Regions from separate parts of the Edwardsiella piscicida genome, predicted to be linked through region 2. Evidence: riboswitches for the same ligand, from Rfam matches in the RefSeq annotation. Region 2 holds a riboswitch; each other region holds the start of a gene.

Region 1 (2,262 bases), 480 kb from region 2:
TGAAGAACACATGGGCCAGCAGGATCCCCTGCAGCCCGTAGGGGCTGAAGCGGTAGTCAATGCCCAGCGTCTGGCACAGTAGCGCCAGCCATCCCTGGCGACCATACACGCTCAGCAGCCCGAAGACGGCCACCAGCACCGGCAGCACCAGGGTCATGGCGCACAGGCGCAGCAGTAGCGTCCGCCCGGGAAAGCGGCGGCGGAACAGCGCGATGGCCAGCGCGATGGCCGGCAGCAGCGACAGCAGCGTCGAGAGCAGCGCCTGCCAGAAGCTGAAGCGAACGACATGCCACAGATAGCCATCCCGCCACAGCGCTGCTGGCGCGGCGGCGGGGGCGCTATACCACAGCGCGCCGAACGCCAGCAGGGCGATCCCCAGCAGCAGCGAGGCGGCCAGCGCGCCCGGCCATAGCCAGCGGGGGATCAGCGGCTCAGGGCGCTTTGCCATGCGCGGATCCACTCAGCTCGGTGCTGTGCGACGTCGTCGGCGGTAAAGCTGAGCGTCTTCTGCGGCTTGGGCAGGGCGGCGAAGGCCGGCGGTAGCGCCACCGCTGTCGTCGGATACATCCAGTTGCCGGTCGGGATGGCATTTTGGAACGCCGGGGTGGTAATGAACTGCATAAACTGGTGCGCCAGCGCCGGCTGGGGGCTGTGCTTCAGTACGCCGGCGACCTCGACCTGCAAGTAGTGGCCTTCGTCAAACATCGCCGCGGCATAGCGATCGCTGTGCTCTTCGATCTGGTGGTAGGCCGGCGAGGTGGTATAGCTGAGGACCATGTCCGCTTCGCCTTTGAGGAACAGGCCATAGGCTTCGCTCCACCCTTTGGTGACGGTGACGGTCTTTTGCGCCAGCTTCTGCCAGGCGGCTGGCGCCTGATCCCCGTAGACCTTCTGCATCCATAGCAGCAGGCCAAGCCCCGGGGTGCTGGTGCGCGGGTCCTGATAGATGACGCGCCACTTTTCCGGGCCCTCAACCAGCTGTTTCAGGCTGGTCGGCGGATTGTTAACTCGCTGGCGGTCATAGACAAAGGCGAAATAACCGTAGTCATAGGGGACAAAGTTGGCGTCGTGCCAGCCGCCGGGGATCTGCAGTCCGCGGGTGTCCGTCTGGCTGGGGCTGAATAGCCCGCTGTGCCGGGCGGCGGTCAGCAGGTTGTTATCCAGCCCCAGCACGACGTCGGCCGGGCTGTTTTTCCCCTCCATCCGCAGGCGGTTAAGGATGGCGACGCCGTCCTCCAGCGGGACCAGCTTGAGCTCACAGTGGCAGGATTGTTCGAAGGCCTGCTTGATCTTGGGCCCGGGTCCCCAGTCGGCGGCGAAAGAGTCATAGGTGTAGACGGTCAGAACGGGCTTGTCGGCCGCCTGCGCCAGCAGCGAGGCCGTCAGTAGGGCCAGAGTCGAAAACAGTTTTTTTAACACTTTGCACTCCCTTGGTGGCGGTGGCAAAGGTCTTTGAGCAGCAGCGGGCTCTCTCAAATCCCTCCGCCGGTATTAACCGGATCAGGTTCGACGGGTATGCTCTCAGCCCGACGATCCGCCGGGCACCCCGTTGAGACGGCGCTTATTGTAAAGAGCGCGTGCGTGATTAGAAAGACGTTTGTTAACGGGAGGCGGCCGGAGGATGCTCCGGCGGGGCAAACCAGGCCGACTTGAAGTCAAACCAGCCCAGCGTATTCATGCGCACCCCGCGCATGCTGTGCTGGCCGTGCAGCTTGAGCCAGTGGTGAAACAGCGGATGCAGCTGATGTCGCTGCACTAGCTGCTGACTCCACTCCGCCACCGGCAGACGCTGCTCACGCCAGCGGCAGGCCTCGCTGGCCAGATCCAGCCCGGTGCAATGGCTCAGCAGCGGCAGTTCGTACAGCATGGCAAAAATGGAGAACTCCAGCGGTAGATAAAAGTTGGCGCTGCCCAGCCACAGATCGCTCTCGGCGGCGCCGTCGTGCCAGCGGGTATAGTCGATCTCCTGCATTTCCAGCGTGACGCCGTGCGTCGCCAGCAGCGGCTGTAGCGCCTGATAGAGGGCGTGGAACTCCGAATGCTCGCTGTAGAAGGTGATTCGCAGGTGAGTCAGCTGCGGGGGCTTAGGGCGATCGCTGAGCATCTTATTGTGGTGCCAGCGCGGCAGCAGGCCGTAGGCGGGAGACCAGTAGCGCTGGTGCAGGTGGCTGGCGTTGTTCAATAGGGCGATGGGATTGATCGTCTGACACAGCCAGGCGCGCACCGCCGGATCGTGCATCTGTGCGCTGCGCTGGTCGAACA
Region 2 (2,262 bases):
TCCTCAAGGTGGACGTGGTGACGCTGCTGCTGCCGATGCAGATAATGACCAGCTTCGGCCGTACGGTGTCGCCGATTACCCCGGCGATCGTGGCGATTGCCGGCATCGCCGGCGTATCGCCTTTCCTGGTGATTAAGCGTACCGCGATTCCGATGGCGGTCGCGGCGCTGATGAATCTGCTGCTGACCTTTACCCTGCTGCCGCTGTAGCGCGCAGGGTATGGGGTGATTGCGCTGAAAAGATAACGAAAAGTTTAATAAAGCGGGGGACGCATTTTGCTAGGCTGCCGAAGGGATGACATAACATGGGAGCCCAGTGATGAAAAAAATGCTTTTACTTACCGCGATGTTATCTGTAATCGGCGCGGCGGCGCAGGCCGCGCCGGTGGGCACGCTGAGCGTGCATATCCTGAATCAGCAGACGGGAAAACCGGCCCCCGGGGTGGCGGTGATGCTGGAAAGGCAGGATGGCAGCGCGTGGCGTGAGATCGCCCACGCCGCGACGGATAACGACGGCCGCGTCCGCTCGCTGTACCCGGCGGCCGCCGATATGGACCCCGGCGTCTATCGGGTGACCTTTAAAACGGGCGCCTATTTTCATGGTCAGGGGCAGGAGACCTTTTTCCCGGAGGTGCCGGTCTTATTCCAGGTAACGCAGCAGAATGAAAAGCTGCATGTGCCGCTGCTGCTAAGCCAGTATGGCTACGCTACGTACCGCGGCAGCTAACGTCGCCCGCGCGGTGTGCCGCCGCGCATTTACAATCGCCGGCGTGAGTATTATCCTGCCGCTGGATTAACCGTGTGTTAATGACAGTATTTTGATGAACAACTGACTCGGGGTGCCCTTCTACGTGAAGGCTGAGAAATACCCGTATTACCTGATCTGGATAATGCCAGCGTAGGGAAGTCACGGTGTCTGACCGCGCCGCCTTCTTCACGCCGGTGGGAGAGACGCCATGTTGACACAACCCGCCCCCCTGCCTGATGCGCTGTGCGCTCAGGCGCTGATGACCTTACGCCAGCGCGCGCCGCTGGTTCACTGCCTGACCAATGAAGTGGTGCAAAGTCTAACGGCCAACGTGCTGCTGGCGCTGGGCGCAGCCCCGGCGATGGTGGTGCAGGCCGAGGAGGCCCGCCAGTTTGCGGCGCTGGCCGACGCGCTGCTGATCAATATCGGTACGCTGTATGACGCGCGCGCCGACAGTATGCTGGCGGCGATTGAGGCGGCCAACCTAGCAGGAACCCCCTGGGTTCTGGATCCGGTGGCCGTCGGTGCGCTGCGCTACCGCAGTGATTTCGCCCATCGTCTGCTGCACCTGCGCCCGGCGGTGATTCGCGGCAACGCCTCTGAGATCCTGGCGCTGGCCGGCGCCCCCTCGCGCGGACGCGGCGTCGACAGTCAGGATGATGCGCTGGCGGCGCTGCCGGCGGCAGCGGCGCTGGCGCGCGATAGCGGCGCGGTGGTGGCGATCACCGGCGCCAGCGATTACGTGACCGATGGAGATAACAGCTACCGGATCGACGGCGGTGATCCGCTGATGACCCGGGTCGTCGGTACCGGCTGCGCGCTGTCGGCGGTGGCGGCGGCCTTCAGCGTATTGGACGATCGTCTGACGGCGGTAGCCAGCGCCTGTCGGGTGATGGCGCTGGCGGGTCAGCGGGCGGCGGCGCAGGCCAGCGGTCCCGGCAGCTTCACGCCCCATTTCCTGGATGCCCTGTATGGCCTTCAGCCCGCCGTCATCGCGGGGGAGGGGGCATGAGTATGCGCGCAGAACGGATTAATGCCCTGACCATCGCCGGTACCGATCCCAGCGGCGGTGCCGGGATCCAGGCCGATCTCAAAGCCTTTTCCGCGCTGGGCGCCTATGGCACCAGCGTCATCACCGCGCTGGTGGCCCAGAATACCCGCGGCGTACAGTCGGTTTACCCTATCGACACCGGGTTTGTTCGGGCGCAGCTGGACTCCGTGCTGAGCGATGTGCGTATCGACAGCGCGAAAATTGGCATGCTGGCCAGCGCCGATATCGTCGCCTGCGTCGCTCAGACGCTGACGCGCTACCCGCTGCCGTACGTCGTTCTGGATACGGTTATGGTGGCCAAAAGCGGCGATGCGCTGCTGGCGCCGCAGGCCGTCAGCGCGATTCGCGAGCAGCTGCTGCCGCAGGTCTCGCTGATCACCCCCAATCTGCCGGAGGCCGCCGCGCTGCTGGGGTGTTCGATGGCGGAAGATGAGACGGCGATGGTTGCCCAGGGTGAAGCGCTG
Region 3 (2,262 bases), 950 kb from region 2:
AATCGGCCTCCTGCAGCTCTTTAGGATCGTGGCACAGGTCGCCGGCGGCATAGTCGGCCAGAAAGGCCATCATCAGCGAATGGGGAAACGGCCACGGCTGCGAGGTCACGTAGCGCAGGTTCTTCACCTGCAGTCGGCTCTCCTCAAAAATCTCCCGCGCCGCCGCCTGCTCCAGGGTCTCCCCCACTTCGACAAAGCCCGCCAATACGGTATAGATTCCGTTACGGTGGCGATTATGCCGCGCCAGCAGAATGTGATCATCACGGCGAATGGCAACGATGATGCAGGGGGCGATCTGTGGGTAATAGCGCTGCTGACAATGAGCGCATAGACGCGCCCACTCCTGCTGGCTCGCGTGCATCGGGTGCCCGCAGGAGCCGCAGAAACGGTGGGACTGAAAAAACTCCGCCAGCTGCACGCCGCGCCCGGCCAGCTGAAACAGGCCGCGATCGGCATCGATCAGCTGGCGAACCGACGTCATGTCCTGCGGATACGTCAGACACAGCAGCCATACCGGCATGCCTTGCCACTCACCGATGCGATACGCCGTCTCGCCGACCAAATGCCACTGAGCGGCGCTACCGTAGGGCAGCTCGCCCTCCGGCAGCCAGATACGTCCCCGATCGCTGACCACCCACCAGCCGCTATCGCTGTCACTCAATTGCTGTGCCACTGTCACCGTATAAACCCCTTACGCTCGATGGACGCGCCCGGCTTCCCCCGCGCAGGCAGCGCGCATCAAGTCTACGTCATTACTAAACATATTATTAACAATGCTTGCAGTTTCGCAGGCCGCTCCTTACACTGGCTCCCGCATCGTAGGCGCAGCCTGCGCTGCGCGCTATCTTGTCGGAGTGCCTAGCTGATACGCCGTATCACAGGCTGAGACCGTTGATTCGGGATCCGCGGAACCTGATTGGGCTAATACCCACGAAGGGAACAAGAGTAATTATCACGCTGAACCGGGCTCAGGCCCTTTTGAAACGTTCACCACTATTCATTACTCCTCTCCGAGCTCCAGACAAGCAATTTTTCCCTGTAACACCGTTGATGGCAGGAATTTGCTATGTCTACCCTTACTCACCGCGACGCGCCGCGTCGCCAGCGCCGGGCCCAGGCTCAGGCCTTTATCGATAATCTCCAGGCGCAAGCCTATCCCAGCTCCCAACGCATCTACCTGCAGGGCTCGCGAGCGGATATCCGCGTCCCCCTGCGCGAAATTAGCTTAAGTCCAACCCTGATCGGCGGAACGCCAGAGCAGCCGCAGTGGCGTGATAATGAAGCGATTGCGGTGTATGACACCTCCGGCGCCTATGGCGATCCGCAGGCGGAGATCGATCTACGCCGCGGACTGCCGGCCATACGCAGCGCCTGGATCGCGGAGCGCAACGACAGCGAGATCCTGCCGGGGCGCAGCTCAGACTATACTCGCCGCCGCCAGGCCGATCGGGATCTGGAGACGCTGCGTTTTGAACAGCGCTCATCCGCGCGGCGCGCGCGACCGGGACATCGCGTCACGCAGCTATACTATGCCAGACAGGGTATCATCACCCCAGAGATGGAGTTTATCGCGCTGCGTGAAAATATGGGGCGCGAGCGCATTCGCAGTGCCGTCTTACGTCAGCAGCACCCGGGGATCGCCTTCGGCGCCCACCTGCCGGACAATATCACGCCAGCGTTTGTCCGGGACGAGGTCGCCGCCGGGCGCGCCATCATTCCGGCCAACATTAACCACCCCGAGTCAGAGCCCATGATTATCGGGCGTAACTTTCTGGTAAAGGTCAATGCGAACATCGGCAGCTCATCTGTCACCTCCTCGATAGAGGAAGAGGTCGAAAAGCTGGTGTGGGCCACCCGCTGGGGCGCCGATACCGTGATGGATCTCTCTACCGGCCGCTATATTCACGAGACGCGCGAGTGGATCCTCCGCAACAGCCCGGTGCCTATCGGTACCGTCCCCATCTACCAGGCGCTGGAGAAGGTCAACGGCATCGCCGAGAACCTTGACTGGCCGCTGGTCCGGGATACGCTGTTAGAACAGGCGGAGCAGGGCGTGGACTATTTCACCCTGCACGCGGGCCTGCTGCTGCGCTTCATTCCGATGACCGCCGAGCGCCTGACCGGCATCGTATCGCGCGGCGGCGCCATCATGGCCAAATGGTGCCTGTCGCACCACCAGGAGAACTTCCTCTATACGCACTTCCGCGAGATCTGCGAGATCTGTAGCGCCTATGACATCGCGCTGTCACTCGGCGACGGCCT

The links. Region 2 has a riboswitch for thiamine pyrophosphate ahead of thiM (hydroxyethylthiazole kinase). Riboswitches for the same ligand answer to the same signal wherever they lie in the genome.
Region 1: linked by a shared signal. The riboswitch ahead of thiB (thiamine ABC transporter substrate binding subunit) and the one ahead of thiM (hydroxyethylthiazole kinase) in region 2 are both predicted to bind thiamine pyrophosphate.
Region 3: linked by a shared signal. The riboswitch ahead of thiC (phosphomethylpyrimidine synthase ThiC) and the one ahead of thiM (hydroxyethylthiazole kinase) in region 2 are both predicted to bind thiamine pyrophosphate.

The regions. Positions count from the first base shown of each region.
Region 1 covers NZ_CP090968.1:672,532-674,793, forward strand. Annotated here, with positions in the region: gene thiP (thiamine/thiamine pyrophosphate ABC transporter permease ThiP) at 1-448, opposite strand, end outside; gene thiB (thiamine ABC transporter substrate binding subunit) at 424-1,419, opposite strand; TPP riboswitch at 1,460-1,559, opposite strand; gene sgrR (HTH-type transcriptional regulator SgrR) at 1,601-2,262, opposite strand, start outside.
Region 2 covers NZ_CP090968.1:1,150,148-1,152,409, forward strand. Annotated here, with positions in the region: gene dcuC (C4-dicarboxylate transporter DcuC) at 1-209, shown strand, start outside; gene uraH (hydroxyisourate hydrolase) at 319-726, shown strand; TPP riboswitch at 825-921, shown strand; gene thiM (hydroxyethylthiazole kinase) at 956-1,759, shown strand; gene thiD (bifunctional hydroxymethylpyrimidine kinase/phosphomethylpyrimidine kinase) at 1,756-2,262, shown strand, end outside.
Region 3 covers NZ_CP090968.1:195,210-197,471, reverse strand. Annotated here, with positions in the region: gene nudC (NAD(+) diphosphatase) at 1-673, opposite strand, end outside; TPP riboswitch at 841-956, shown strand; gene thiC (phosphomethylpyrimidine synthase ThiC) at 1,067-2,262, shown strand, end outside.